4 regions of the Streptomyces sp. NPDC037401 genome follow, and region 4 is predicted to be linked to each of the others. Evidence: riboswitches for the same ligand, from Rfam matches in the RefSeq annotation. Region 4 holds a riboswitch; each other region holds the start of a gene.

What was found. A riboswitch is a leader RNA that binds a small molecule or an ion and turns the genes downstream of it on or off. The one in region 4 is predicted to bind cyclic di-AMP.
Region 1: it holds a riboswitch for cyclic di-AMP, as region 4 does, so the genes downstream of both, ACZ7H1_RS13865 (transglycosylase family protein) here and ACZ7H1_RS11070 (M23 family metallopeptidase) in region 4, are expected to answer to the same signal.
Region 2: it holds a riboswitch for cyclic di-AMP, as region 4 does, so the genes downstream of both, ACZ7H1_RS00620 (M23 family metallopeptidase) here and ACZ7H1_RS11070 (M23 family metallopeptidase) in region 4, are expected to answer to the same signal.
Region 3: it holds a riboswitch for cyclic di-AMP, as region 4 does, so the genes downstream of both, ACZ7H1_RS23115 (M23 family metallopeptidase) here and ACZ7H1_RS11070 (M23 family metallopeptidase) in region 4, are expected to answer to the same signal.

Annotation. Positions count from the first base shown of each region.
Region 1 covers NZ_JBVJWO010000011.1:96,938-100,439, forward strand. Annotated here, with positions in the region: gene eno (phosphopyruvate hydratase) at 1-929, opposite strand, end outside; gene ACZ7H1_RS13865 (transglycosylase family protein) at 1,211-1,906, opposite strand; cyclic di-AMP (ydaO/yuaA leader) riboswitch at 1,910-2,081, opposite strand; gene ACZ7H1_RS13870 (transglycosylase family protein) at 2,369-3,445, opposite strand.
Region 2 covers NZ_JBVJWO010000001.1:133,702-137,203, reverse strand. Annotated here, with positions in the region: gene ACZ7H1_RS00625 (SGNH/GDSL hydrolase family protein) at 1-656, opposite strand, end outside; gene ACZ7H1_RS00620 (M23 family metallopeptidase) at 851-1,912, opposite strand; cyclic di-AMP (ydaO/yuaA leader) riboswitch at 1,915-2,085, opposite strand; gene ACZ7H1_RS00615 (tyrosine-protein phosphatase) at 2,385-3,191, shown strand; gene ACZ7H1_RS00610 (aspartate aminotransferase family protein) at 3,305-3,502, opposite strand, start outside.
Region 3 covers NZ_JBVJWO010000021.1:112,682-116,183, reverse strand. Annotated here, with positions in the region: gene ACZ7H1_RS23125 (HPr family phosphocarrier protein) at 1-59, shown strand, start outside; gene ACZ7H1_RS23120 (GntR family transcriptional regulator) at 265-948, opposite strand; gene ACZ7H1_RS23115 (M23 family metallopeptidase) at 1,164-1,958, opposite strand; cyclic di-AMP (ydaO/yuaA leader) riboswitch at 1,971-2,130, opposite strand; gene ACZ7H1_RS23110 (M16 family metallopeptidase) at 2,348-3,502, opposite strand, start outside.
Region 4 covers NZ_JBVJWO010000009.1:19,497-22,998, reverse strand. Annotated here, with positions in the region: gene ACZ7H1_RS11085 (FBP domain-containing protein) at 1-333, shown strand, start outside; tRNA gene ACZ7H1_RS11080 (tRNA-Met) at 392-465, shown strand; gene ACZ7H1_RS11075 (PP2C family protein-serine/threonine phosphatase) at 626-1,771, shown strand; cyclic di-AMP (ydaO/yuaA leader) riboswitch at 2,044-2,178, shown strand; gene ACZ7H1_RS11070 (M23 family metallopeptidase) at 2,190-3,194, shown strand; partial or broken gene ACZ7H1_RS11065 (PrsW family intramembrane metalloprotease) at 3,184-3,502, opposite strand, start outside.

The DNA.
Region 1 (3,502 bases), on a different contig from region 4:
ACGATCTGGACCTTGGCGCCGAGCTTGTCGGTGATGACCTTCCAGCCGGCCCAGTCGTCCTCGAACAGCGGGTCCTCGATGGAGACCAGCGGGTACGCCTCGACGAGCTCGGCGTAGTACTCGGTCATCTCGGCGGCCGAGCGGGACTGGCCCTCGAACTCGTACTTGCCGTCCTTGTAGAACTCGGACGCGGCGACGTCGAGCGCGAGCGCGATGTCCTTGCCCGGGACGTAGCCGGCCTGCTTGATGGCCTCGACGATGAGGTCGAGCGCGGCGCGGTTGGACTCCAGGTTCGGGGCGAAGCCGCCCTCGTCGCCCAGACCGGTCGAGAGGCCCTTGGTGTGCAGGACCTTCTTGAGGGTGTGGTAGACCTCGGCACCCCAGCGGAGGGCCTCGGAGAAGGACTCCGCGCCGATCGGCGCGATCATGAACTCCTGGATGTCCACGTTGGAGTCGGCGTGCGAGCCGCCGTTCAGGATGTTCATCATCGGAACGGGCAGCAGGTGCGCGTTCGGGCCGCCGAGGTAGCGGAAGAGCGGCAGGTCCGAGGCCTCGGACGCGGCGTGGGCCACGGCGAGCGACACGCCGAGGATGGCGTTGGCGCCGAGGGAGCCCTTGTTGTCGGTGGCGTCCAGGTCGAACATGGCCTGGTCGATCAGGCGCTGCTCGGTGGCGTCGTAGCCGACCAGCTCGGGGCCGATCTGCTCGATGACGGCCAGGACGGCCTTCTCGACGCCCTTGCCCATGTAGCGGTTGGGGTCACCGTCGCGGAGCTCGATGGCCTCGAAGGCACCGGTGGAGGCGCCGGACGGAACGGCAGCACGGCCGGTGCTGCCGTCGTCGAGGCCCACCTCGACCTCGACCGTGGGGTTGCCTCGGGAGTCCAGGATTTCCCGGGCTACGACGACGTCGATGGACGGCACGAGCATCTCCTTCTGGGATGTGACGCTGGGTGTGCGGTGGCGCGTGGGCCGTGCGGTGGCCCTGCCGGTCTAGAGCCTAACCGCCCCGGGGCGGTCGGCCGCCCGACCGCCCGGGTCCTGGGACGAAAAAGGGTCCGAATACCCGTGTTCCAGGACAATCAGCCCTTGATCAACTGCCCGGAGACACGCGTCCGCCCGGTGCGCCGGGGGGAAGTGCGCACCGGGCGGGGCCTGGTTGCCGCGGTCCGGCCGGGGGCCGGGGGAGGTCCGGCCGGAGCCGGGCGGGGTCAGGAGAGCTTGAGCATCTGGCCCGGGTAGATGAGGTTCGCGTCGCTCACGATGTCCTTGTTCAGCTCGAAGAGCTTCTCCCAGCCGCCGGACACCTTCTGGGCGTCGGCGATGGTGCCGAGGGTGTCGCCGGCCTTGACCTCGTACGAGCCGTTGCCCTTCTTGTAGCCCGTGGCCGGGGCGGCGGACGGCGCGGAGGCTGCCGGGGCCTTCGAGCGCTCGGAGCGGGTGGTCGGCGCCGACTCCTCGCGGGTCTCCTTGCGCTTCTCGGCCGGCTTCGAGGAGCCGGAGGAGGAGCCCTCGTCCGAGGAGCCGCCGTTCGAGGCGCGGGACAGGCCGACGCCGCAGCTCGGCCAGGCACCCTTGCCCTGGACCGCGAGGACCTTCTCGGCCACGGCTATCTGCTGGGACTTGGAGGCCTGGTGGGCGTTGGGGGCGTAGGCGGTGCCGCCGAAGCCGGCCCAGGTGGACGGGGCGAACTGCAGGCCGCCGTAGTAGCCGTTGCCGGTGTTGATGGACCAGTTGCCGCCGGACTCGCACTGGGCGACGGCGTCCCACTCGGAGGTGGTGGCGGCGCTGGCGGTGCCGGCGGCCATGAGCGGGGCGGCGACCGCGGCACCGGTGACACCGGCGAGGGTCACGATGCGGGTGGCCTTGCTGGGACGACGGTGCTTGCCCTTGCCCGAAAGCAGCATGGAACTTCTCCTCACCGACGCCTGCGAGGTGAGCTGTCGGGTTCGGGCGGATGAAGTCGCCCGGCCGCGCGACTGGCGCGCGGCTTCACCCCAAGCCGTTCCGTGACCGTCTCTCAACGGCCGGGTCCGGCACTTACCTTGGGTCCCCCGCTCCTGCCTTCGGCGCTTGCGCGACGACTGTTCCCCCCGTCCGCCGGCAGGATTCGGCGATGCGGTCGAAGGAGCCCGCGGTGGCGAGCGGTTCAGACCGTAGACAGACGTCTCCCCGATGTTCAAGGTCGGACATCGGGGAGAAAACGCCCTTACCCACCCCTACGCGGGAAGCGTTTGCGCAGGTGAGCGGGTGTATTACGGAACCATCACGGCGGAACTCGCCCACTGACGGGAAGAGATGCATGTCTCACTTCGAAGAAGTCGGACATTTGCTACCGTAACGGGTCATCAGGGCCGCCCGAAGTGCCCCTATTTCTCGCTTAGATCGAGATTCTGGCCAGGCTTGATCAGGTCCGCGTCTTCGCCGATCAGGCGCTCGTTCGCCTCGTACAGAGCGTTCCAACCGCCCTTCACGCCCTTGGCATCCGCGATCTCCGACAGGCTGTCACCCGGCTTGACGGTGTACGAGGGCTCGGGCGTCACCTTCGACGGGTCGTCAGCGCCGAGCGGGATCTCGTCGGCCGGCGCGCCGCGGTGGCGGCCGGTGCCCTCACCCGGAGCGGGGGTGGTGGTGGCGCCGGGGGTCTCCGGCGCGGCCTGGGTGGCGGGGAAGCCGGGGGTGCCGGGCAGGACCGGCGTGCCGGGAGTCCCGGGCGTGAGGGGCAGCGTCGGCGAACCCGGGTCGGTCGACCCCGGGGTGCCGGGAGTTCCGGGCGTGCCCGGGGTTCCGGGAGTGCCGGGCGTGCCCGGAGTGCCCGGGGTCGTGGGCGTGCCCGGGGTGCCGGGCACGGTCGGCGTACCGGGGGTGGCGGGCGTGGTCGGCGTACCGGGCGTCGTCGGCGTGCCCGGGGTCGTGGGCGTGCCGGGGGTGGCCGGCGTGCCGGGGGTGGCCGGGGTCGCGGGCTCCTCCGGCTTCCCGGCGCCGGGGACGACGTGGTCCGGGCGGACCGGGGAGGGGGCCACCGGGCGCGGGGACGCGGCCGAGCCGGGGTCCACGTCGGCGGCGGGGCCGGACTTCGTGAGCCCCGAGGTGCTGCCGCACAGCGGCCAGGCCTCGGGCCCCTTCGAGCCGAGGACCTTCTCGGCGACGGCTATCTGCTGCGAGCGGCTGGCCAGGTCGGCGCGCGGGGCGAACTCCAGCCCGCCCGCCGACTTCCACATCTCCTGGGTGAACTGCAGCCCGCCGTAGGAGCCGTTGCCGAAGTCGGCACTCCAGGTGCCACCGCTCTCGCACTCGGCGACCTTGTCCCACGTGGCGGTGTCCGCGGCCGACGCGTTCGTGGCGGCGAGCAGGGGCAGCGCGAGTGCGGAGCCGGTGACTCCGGCCGTGACGACGAGCGCGGGGGCCTGACGAGGGCGCCTGTGACGGCCGTTCCCGGAACGCATGTGTTGGACCTTTCACGTGGGGGCAAAGGGGCGACGGCGAACGTAGCGGGCTTCGAA
Region 2 (3,502 bases), on a different contig from region 4:
GGCTGGTCCGGGTCGGCCGGCACCTCCATGCCGAGCACTTGCGCGGCCCGCAGGGCGACCCGGGTGTGGCCTTCCGGGGACAGGTGGAGGCGGTCGTCGTCCCAAGCGCGCCGGTCCTGGACGGACTTGAGCGACCACAGGTCGAGCACCGGGCAGTCGTAGCGGTCGGCGATGGCCCGCACGTGTGCGGAGTAGGTGGCCACCTTGCCGCGCAGGTGGCGCAGCACGGGCACGCCCCGGGTGTCGAAGCCGGTGGTGATCATCACGGTGCCCACCGCGCCGGTGAGGTCGGCCACGGCCGCCTCGAACCGCTCGGCGACGTCGTCGGGGTCGCTGCCCGGCCGGATGATGTCGTTGCCGCCGGCACAGAAGGTGACGAGCTCGGGCGCGAGCGCCTTGGCCCGGGGCACCTGCTCCGCCACGATCTGGTCGAGGAGCCGGCCGCGCACGGCGAGGTTCGCGTACCGGAAGTCGTGCTCGTCCCTGCGGTCGGCGAGCAGCACCGCGAGCCGGTCCGCCCAGCCCACGAAGGTCCCGTCGGGACCCGGGTCGCCGACGCCTTCGGTGAAGCTGTCGCCGATGGCCGCGTACGAACCGACCGGTGCCGCGGACGTGCGGGATGCGCAAGGTGCCTGGAACGCACCATCGGATGCCATGAGAGTTGTATCGCCTGCCACGGGACCACATCCTTCACCGAAGGATGTGACCTACGCGACCGTAGGCAAGGGTTGACGCAGGGTGATCTATACCACCCGGTCAGTTTCGGCCAACCAGGAATACGGCCCCCGCACGGCCGATGGCCGGAACCCCACTCGGGTTCCGGCCATCGGCCGTACGACGCTCATACCGGTCAGATGGTCACGCCGTGCGAGCGCAGGTAGGCGAGCGGGTCGATGTCCTGGCCGTACGACGGGCCGGTACGGATCTCGAAGTGGAGGTGCGGGCCGGTCGAGTTGCCGGTGGAACCCGACAGGCCGATCGACTCGCCGGCCGCGACGCTCTGGCCCGCGGAGACGCTCAGCGAAGAGAGGTGGGCGTACTGCGAGTAGCGGCCGTCCGCGTGGCGGATGATGACCTCGTTGCCGTACGCACCGGCCCAGCCGGCCGAGACCACGGTGCCCGCGCCGACCGCCTTGATGCTGGTGCCGGAGCCGACGGAGAAGTCGACACCCGTGTGGTAGCCGCTGGACCACATGGCGCCGCCCAGGCGGTACGAGGTGGAGACGGAGGCGTTGACCGGGGCCACGAAGCCGGCACCGGACACGGCCTCCGAGGAGCCCTGCGCCCCGTCCGAGGAGGAACCGACGGCGGCGGACCGTTCGGCGGACCGCGCCGCGCGCGGCGCCGGGGCGGTGTCGCCGTTCGAATCGACCTTGGACTCGGCCTTCGACTCGCGCTTCGACTCGCCCTTCGACCAGCCCTCGCGCTTCGACTCGCCCCTGTCCTTGGCCTTGGCCTTGGCTTCGCGCTTGACCTCGGGCTTGGCCTCCGCGCGGGCACCGGCCTTCGCCTTGCCGCCCAGGGTCAGCTCCAGGCCCGGGTGGATCAGGGACGGGTCCGAGCCGACCGCCTCCCGGTTGTCCGCGTACAGACGCTCCCAGCCACCGTCGAGGTCCTGCTCGGCGGCGATCTTGGAGAGGTAGTCGCCGGCGACGACGGTGTACGTCGCCGGGGCGGCCTTGGCCGCGACCGAAGCCGCGCCGAGCACGTGCCCCTGCGCCTGAACGAATGCCTGAGCCTGCGCCCGGACCTGCGCCTGCGCCGCAGTCGGCGCGGCCGCCTTCTCGGCGGCGTGGGCGCCGGTGGCACCGATGAGCGGCAGCGCGAGCGCGGCCCCACCGGTCCCCGCGGCGACGAAGCCGCGCGTTATCGGGCTGCTCTTCGGGCGGCGGTGCTTACCCTTTCCGGGCATGGCGAATTCCTCTCCGTCGCCTGCGAGGTGAGCTGTCGGGTTCGGACTGGAGATGTCCGGCCGTACGAGGAGTACTCGTAGGGCTTCACCCCAAGCCGTTCCGGATCTTTCTCCGGTACGGCGGCTTACCTGGTTCCCCCGCTCCTGCCGCACGTATTGGTCGGATGCGGTTTCCGGGCGGCGGCAGGACTCGGCGTTCCACCCGGCTCGGCGGTGACCGTAATCGAGTTCGGCCGAACGGAACAAGCCGTGAATTCACCAAAAGAATCCGCGAGCTGAATGATCGCCGGAATTCCGGTCACTGTCCGTCCATTGCAGCCGTGTAACAGCCGCCCCTACAAGGCAATTCACGTTCGGACCGCCGACACTCACGGTCACCGTATGATCCTGCTCACGGGCCGGGTGCACATCTGCCCCATCCCTGCGGTAACTTGACGCCAAGTAGTGCAATTCGGACACATCGGGAGCTCACGTGACCCTCCGCATACCGCACACCCCGCCGCTGGAGCCGGAGCTCGCCGGAGTGCGCAACTTCCGTGACGTAGGCGGCCTTCCGGCCATGGACGGACGTCGGGTGCGTTCGGGGCATCTCTTCCGAAGCGGACATCTCGCCCATGCCACCGATACGGATACCGAGTACCTCAACTCGCTCGGACTGCACACCGTCTTCGACTTCCGCAACGCCGCCGACCATGCGGTGGAGGGTCCGGACGTCGAGCTCGTCGGCGTCCGGAACGTCAACATCCCGCTCTCCGACCCCGCCGACGGCAGCGAGTTCTGGAACATGGTCCGCGACGGCAACCTCGAACAGCTCCACGGAATCCTCGGCGACGGAAAGGCCGCGGCCCGTATGTCCGCTTCGTACCGCAAGATGATCAAGGAGCGGACGGCGGAGCACAGCCGGGTGGTCCACGCGATCGCGGACGACAGCGTCCCGGTGCTGATGCACTGCGCGGCCGGGAAGGACCGGGCCGGCCTCTCCGTCGCCGTGACCCTGCTCGCGCTCGGCGTGGGGCGCGAGGCGATCACCGCGGACTACCTGGAGTCGAACGCCCCCCACCGCCGCTACCGGATCAGGCGCAGCGGCACGCCCGACGCGCCGCCCTCCCCCGAGGTGACGGCCCTGCTCAGCCCGCTCTTCGAAGCGCGCGCCGCCTATCTGGACGCGGCGTTCGAGGCCATCGAGGAGAGGTGGGGCGGCGTGGAGCCGTACCTGTCGGACGGCCTCGGGCTCACGCCCGCGACCCTGGAGCGGCTGCGCACCCGGCTGCTCGCGTAACCCTCATCACCCACGGGGTACGGGGCCGGGCCCCGTACCCCGTACCGACCTTCCGGGTACTGCCGGACCGGTTCACGGCCTCACCGGTCCACGGCCTCACCCGTCCACGGGCATCACCGGTTCGCGACCGCCTGCTTCACCAGCGTCTTGCCGAAGTCCCACATCAGCCCGCCGCCCGCGTGCGCCTCGTCCATGACCTCGCGGAACGCCGTGACGAAGCGGTCCACGTCCTTTTCGTCGACGACCAGCGGCGGAATCAGCTTGATGACCTCCATGTGGTCCCCGGACACCTGGGTCAGGATCCGGTGCTT
Region 3 (3,502 bases), on a different contig from region 4:
TCGACCGCCTGGCGAAGCTGGTTGCGGAGGGCCTGGAAGAGCTCCCCGAGACGGTCTGATCCACCGGATCACCGCACACGCGCACCGAGGCCGCGGCCTCCCGTACGACGGGAACCGCGGCCTTCGCGTTTTCAGACGGCCCGTTCTCGCATTTCCACCGCTCCACGGAAAAACAATTCGCGCAGCCGGAAATGCCGCGAGCGGATAAAGCCGGTGATCCGGTCCGGCGCCACACGCATATCCGTTATTTGTATACGGCGATTGTTAATGGCGGCCGCTCGCGGTGTTTACGACAGGTTGCAGAGTCCTCACGCGCTCCGCGTCCGGGCGGCGCAGCCGGTGCGCGGCCGCCGCCCGGTCCACGTGCACGGCGGTCAGCGCACGCGCGCGGGAGGCGTCCCCGCGGGCCACCGCGTCCACGATCGCGCCGTGCTCCGCCCAGGACTCCACGGGCCGCACGGGGGCCTCCACCTCGTACATCCACGCGATCTTGTGCCGGAGCTGGGTGAGCAGCGCGATCAGCCCGGGGCTGCCGGAGGCCTGGACCAGCGTCTCGTGGAACCAGCCGCCCAGGGCGCGCAGATCCTCCCCCTGGCCGCGCCTGGCCCGCTCCTGGCCCAGCCTGACCAGCCCGCGCAGCACCTTCAGGTGGGCTTCCGTACGCCGCTGGGCGGCCCGGGCGGCTCCGAGGGGCTCCAGCAGCATCCGCACCTCCAGGAGGTCGGCCGCCTCCTGCTCCGTGGGCTCGGCGACACAGGCGCCGGCGTGCCGGCGTGTGGTCACGAACCCCTCGGACTCCAGGGTGCGCAGGGCCTCGCGGACCGGGACCCGGGAGACGCCGTAGCGGCGCGCCAGCTGCTCCTCGGTGAGCCGGGCCCCCGGCTCGAAGACACCGGTGACGATGTCCTCGCGGATGGCGGTGCACACCGCGTGCGCAGGAATACGCAAAACCGGACCTCCGCTTAATCCCCGCGAAACGCGGTCGTCTACTCAGCCGTTCGGCTCCTCCGACTTCTTGCTGCGACTCTATTGCAGCACACCGGAATTCCCGAGCGCCGCCGGAAATCGGGTCCTTCTTTGGGTCATCCTTTGCCCGGGCACACCGAAGGCCCCGGCTCGGGGAGCCGGGGCCTTCGGGGAAGCGTGCGCCGGGGCGCGCCGGGTCAGATGCTGACGCCGTGCGAGCGGAGGTAGGCGATCGGGTCGATGTCCGAGCCGTAGTCCGCGCCGGTGCGGGCCTCGAAGTGGAGGTGCGGGCCACTGGAGTTGCCGGTCGAGCCGGAGAGGCCGATCTGCTGGCCCGGGGTGACCTTCTGGCCGACGACCACGGACAGCGAGTGCAGGTGGCCGTACTGCGTGTAGGAGCCGTCGTTGTGCTTGATGACGACGTTGTTGCCGTAGGCGCCGCCCCAGCCCGCCTCGACGACGGTGCCCATGCCGACGGCGCGGACCGTGGTGCCGGAGGCGGCGTGGAAGTCGATGCCGGTGTGGCTGCCGGAGGACCACATGGCGCCGCCGGCCTTGTACGAGGTGCTCACGTACGAGCCGTCGATCGGCGAGACGAACTGCAGCAGGCGCTTGCGCTCGGCCTCGCGCTCGGCGCGCTCCTTGGCCTCGCGCTCGGCCTTCGCCTTCGCCTCGGCCTTGGCACGGGCCTCGGCGGCGCGCTGCTTGGCCTCGGCCTCGGCCTGGGCCTTGGCGGCGGCGATCTCGGCGGCCTGCGCCTGCGCGGCGGCCTGGGCCTCGATCTGGCCCGCCATGTCCTCGGCGACGACGACCGTGTTCAGGCCGGTGTCCTCGAACTTCTCGGGGGCGGTGTCGGCGGCGAACGCCGGGCCCGCGAGCGAGCCGACCACTCCGGTGGCGGCGAGGGCGGTGACCCCGGCTATGCCGGCGGCCTTGCGGTTCAGTCGGCTGGAACCACGGTGCTTGCCGGTGGGACGACTGCCAAACGCCATGAAAAGGCTGATCCTTTCCTTCCCTCTCGCCTACCGGGTTAGCTGACGGGTTCGGAGCAGGAAGGTCTCCTACGGGCCCCCTCTTGCGAGGCGGTCCGATTCACCCCAGGGACACTTGTGGGTCCCCGGCTCCCCAGGCTCGCGCCTGACGGGGACTCGGCGATCGCTGCCCGGTGCCGCGGGTGCGGCGCTTACAGCTGACGGACAGCGGGACCGACGCTAGGCGGATCTTCATCCAATCACCAAACAGACACGCGTTTTTGTGGCGCACGCCACTGGGCATAAGCGCAACCACCCGACACAAACGGACATGAAGGACAAACGGGGGCCCTGGCGGATGATCCGCCAGGGCCCCCGTTCATTCAGGCCAGTTGCGGGCCGGCCGTGGGTCAGGGCGTGACCACGGTGACCTCACCGATGCCCAGTTCCCTCACGGGCCCCTCGATCTGCGCCGCGTCACCCACGAGCACCGTCACCAGACGGTCCACGGGGAACGCCTTGACGACAGCCGAAGTGGCCTCCACCGTGCCGGTTTCGGCCAGCCGCGCGTACAACTGCGCCTGGAAGTCGTCCGGGAGCTCCTGCTCGACCTGGTCGGCGAGCGTGCCCGCGACGGCGGCCGCCGTCTCGAACTTCAGCGGGGCGACGCCGACGAGGTTCTGCACGGCCACGTCCCGCTCGGCATCCGTCAGGCCGCCCTCCGCCAGCGTCCGGAGCACCTTCCAGAGGTCCGCGAGCGCCGGGCCGGTGTTCGGGGTGTCGACCGAGCCGCTGATCGCCAGCATGGACGCGCCGGTGCCCTGCGCGGTGGAGCGCAGCACCTGCCCGAACGAGCGGACGCCGTAGGTGTAGCCCTTCTCCTCGCGCAGGACCTTGTCCAGCCGCGAGGTGAGGGTGCCGCCGAGGCAGTACGTGCCGAGGACCTGGGCCGGCCACACGAGGTCGTGCCGGTCCGGGCCGATCCGGCCGATCAGCAGCTGGGTCTGGACCGCGCCCGGCCGGTCCACGACGACCACGCGCCCGGTGTCGTCGGCGGTCACCGGGGGCACGGGGCGCGGCGTGCCGGCCCCGCCGGTCCAGGCGCCCAGGGTGTCGGCGAGGACGGCGTCCAGGTCGGTGCCGCTGAGGTCGCCGACGACCACGGCGGTGGCCGTGGCGGGGCGTACGTGGGCCTCGTAGAAGGCCCGGACGGCCGCGGCGTCGATCCGCGCGACGGTGTCCTCGGTGCCCTGGCGCGGCCGGGACATCCGCAGGGACTCGGGGAAGAGCTCCTTGGAGAGCTGCTTGGCCGCCATGCGCGAGGGGTTGGCCAGCTCGTGCGGGATCTCGTCGAGCCGGTTGCGCACCAGGCGGTCCACCTCGCTGTCCGCGAAGGCGGGGGCCCGCAGCGCCTCGGCGAGCAGGCCGACGGCCTTGTGCAGGCGGGAGACCGGGACCTCCAGCGAGACCCGGACGCCGGGGTGGTCGGCGTGCGCGTCGAGGGTGGCGCCGCAGCGCTCCAGCTCGGCGGCGAACTCCTCGGCGGTGTGCTTGTCGGTGCCCTC
Region 4 (3,502 bases):
TATCTGGTGACCGAGCACGAGGACCGGCTCGTCGGGATCACGCTCCGCTTCCCCGAGGTCAAGCGCGGGTTCCTGCACCGCAGCATGTGCTCCCTGTGCCTGACCACCCATCCGGGCGGCGGGGTCTCGCTGATGACGGCCCGCAAGCGGGGCCGCGAGGGCCGGGAGGGGAACTCCGTCGGCCTCTACGTCTGCACCGACCTGGCCTGCTCGCTGTACGTGCGCGGGAAGAAGCTGCCGGAGCCCGGCGGCCGCTTCGAGGAGTCGCTGACGGTGGACGAGCAGATCGAGAGGACCCGGCGGAACCTCGCCGGATTCGTCGGCTCGCTGTGACCTGCGGGAAAAGGTGGCGCGGAGGGCCTCCGGCATAGCGTAGAGTGGTGTTTACCGACGCGGGGTGGAGCAGCTCGGTAGCTCGCTGGGCTCATAACCCAGAGGTCGCAGGTTCAAATCCTGTCCCCGCTACTCCAGTACGAAGGCCCGGATCCTCACGGATCCGGGCCTTCGTCGTTCCGTACCCCTTTCGGCCGTGGCCCGGTGGCCGGCCGTGCGGTGCGGCCGCAGCCTTGTGGGGCGAGGCGGCAGCGGTCCGCACCCGTGCGAGCGGACCGGGCAGGAGAACACCGTGGTGGGGCAGGGGCAGGCTGGTGGGAGCGCGATCGCCCGGAGGTTCGTGCGCGCGCTGCCCGTGCTGCTGGTGCTGCTGGGGCTCGTCTTCGACGTGCTCACCCCGCCGAGCTTCACCGGTTCGCCCTTCTTCTCCGCGGCTCCGCTGGTCGCGGCTCCGCTCTTCGCGCTCGCCACCACCCTGCTCACCGGCGCGCTCGCCTCGGGCACCGTCCTGCTGCTGCACGTCCACCACGGCACGACCTGGAAGGTGGAGGCGCTCACCGAGCTGGTGACCGTGCTGACCGTCTCGGGGCTCGCCGTGCTGATCAACCGGGTGGTCCGGCGCAGCGGGGAGCGGCTCGCCTCGGCCCGCGAGATCGCGGAGGCGGCGCAGCGCGCCGTGCTGCCCACGCCCGCCGAGCGGATCGGCGGGCTGCACGTCTCCGCCCGGTACGAGGCCGCCGAGGCGGACGCGTTCATCGGCGGCGACCTGTACGCGGTCCAGGAGACGCCGTTCGGGGTCCGGCTGGCCGTGGGGGACGTACGGGGCAAGGGGATGGGGGCGGTGGAGGCCGTCGCGGTGGTCCTGGGGGCCTTCCGGGAGGCCGCGGAGCTGGAGCCCACCCTGACCGGGGTGGCCCGCCGGCTGGAGCGGGCGCTCGACCGCGAGGGCACGCGGCGCGACAGCCTGGATGCCGTGGAGGGGTTCACCACCTGCGTGCTGGCCGAGATCCCGCCCGGCGGGGACGTGCTGCGCGTGGTCAACCGGGGGCACCCCGAGCCGCTGCTGCTGCATGCGGACGGCAGGCTGCGGGCGCTGGAGCCCGCCGAGCACGCGCTGCCGCTGGGCATGGGCGAGCTCGCCGCCGGCCACCCGGACCTGGCGGACGAGTGGGCGTTCCCGGCGGGGGCGACGCTGCTGGTGTACACGGACGGGCTGACCGAGGCGCGGGACCGGGCGGGGGAGTTCTACGACCCTCCGCAGCGGCTGCGCGGGCGGATCTTCCCCGGGCCGGACGCGCTGCTGACCGCGCTGATCACGGACGTGCGCCGGCACACCGGCGGCGGGGCGACGGACGACATGGCGCTGCTGGCGGTCGGGCGGCCGCTGGAGGGGGAGCCGGCCCGGCGGCGTACGGTCCCGGTGGTCCGGAACCGGTAGACTTCGTGCTCACGCACGGTAGTCAACAGGGCGCGCTCCGCAGTGCAGTTGACGATCCGTCAGGGGGCTGGTGTGGCTGGAGAGATACCCAAGGGGTCGGGAGAACGTCCGCTTTGGCCCACTCTTGTTAGTAAAAGTCCAGGCCAGAGCTGGTCAGAGCGTGGCTGATACACGCGAAGGAACAATCGCAACAGCTTGGATTCACTCCCCTGTGTCTATTACCGTTCGATAACGCAGCGCGGTTGTCCCAGCCGTCGCCCCAGACGGCGCCGCGCGCGTGCGCGCCGAATTCCGCAAGGGAACCGGGGAACCACCAATTTGGGGTGAATCGGGTCCGATTGGGCCCGTAGGAGACCTTCCTGCTCCGAACCCGTCAGCTAACCCGGTAGGCGAGAAGGAAGGAAAGGAGTGCGCCCCCGTGGCGTCGAACAGGCCTGTCCCTGAAGCCTCCGAGGTGCTCGACGGCCCCAACGCCGGTGCGTGGGGCGAGTGGAACCCCACCGAGGACTCCGTCCGTCCCGTCCGCGGCCGCCACCGCGTCGCCAAGCAGCGCGGCGGCCTCGCCCGCAGTTCCACGGTCCTCGGCGTCGGCGTCATCGCCGCCGTCGGCGCGGGCGGCATCGCCACCGCCCAGGACCGGCCGCAGATCTCCATATCCATACCCTCGCTGCTCCCCGGCGACGCGGGTGAGGAAGAGGTCTCCGCCGACACCGTCCCGGTGGCCGCGCCCCTCACCACCGCGGGTGTCAGCCCGCAGCAGGCCGAGGCGGGCACCGACGCCGGCGAGGTGCTCCGCAACCGCATCCTGCAGCAGGCCGAGTCCCAGTCGGACGCCGCGGCCGCCGAGGCCAAGGAAGCCGCCTCCAGGGCGGCGGAAGAGGCCGCCGCGAAGGAGGCTGCCGCACAGCGGGAGGCCGCCCGCAAGGCCGCCGAAGCCAAGGCGAAGGCCGCCGAAGCCGCCGCCGAGGCCGCGGCGAAGGCCGCCGCCGAGGCCAAGGCCGAGGAAGAGCGGCTGGCCAAGCTCGCCAAGAGCTACGCGCTGCCCACCTCCTCGTACACCGTGACCTCGCACTACGGCGTCCCCGGCTCCATGTGGTCCTCCGGGTACCACACGGGCCTGGACCTGGCCGCGCCCACCGGCACCCCGGTGAAGGCCGTCCACAACGGCACGATCGTGTCGGCCGGGTACTCCGGTGCGTACGGCTACCGGATCGTGCTCCGGCTCGATGACGGTACGGAGATCTGGTACTGCCACCTGTCCTCGATGTCGGTGACTTCCGGCACCGTGAGCACCGGCGAGACCATCGGCCGCGTCGGCGCCACCGGCAACGTCACCGGACCCCATCTGCATCTGGAGGTGCGGACCGGAGGGGCGACGCAGGATCCGATGGCGTGGCTGCAGAGCAAGGGCCTCGACGTCTGACGGCCAGCCAGGTCAGCAGGGCGAACGCCGGGACCATCACGGTCCCGTAGACGACGTAGAAACCGTGCTCGCCGAACTCCGGAGAGCTGTTCCACAGGGCGTGCACGCCCATCGCCAGCAGCAGCCCGGCGAGCGGGAACAGCACGCGGCGGGCCCGCGTGCGGGTAGGGGTGCCGGTGCCGGTGCGTGTGCCGGCGCCGGTCAGGGCGGCCAGTCCGAAGCCGAGCCCGGTGAGCGCGGTGAACAGCGGATGCGCGAACGGCGACATCACGATCCGCACGAAGAAGGTCGCCGCGGTCATCGAGGCC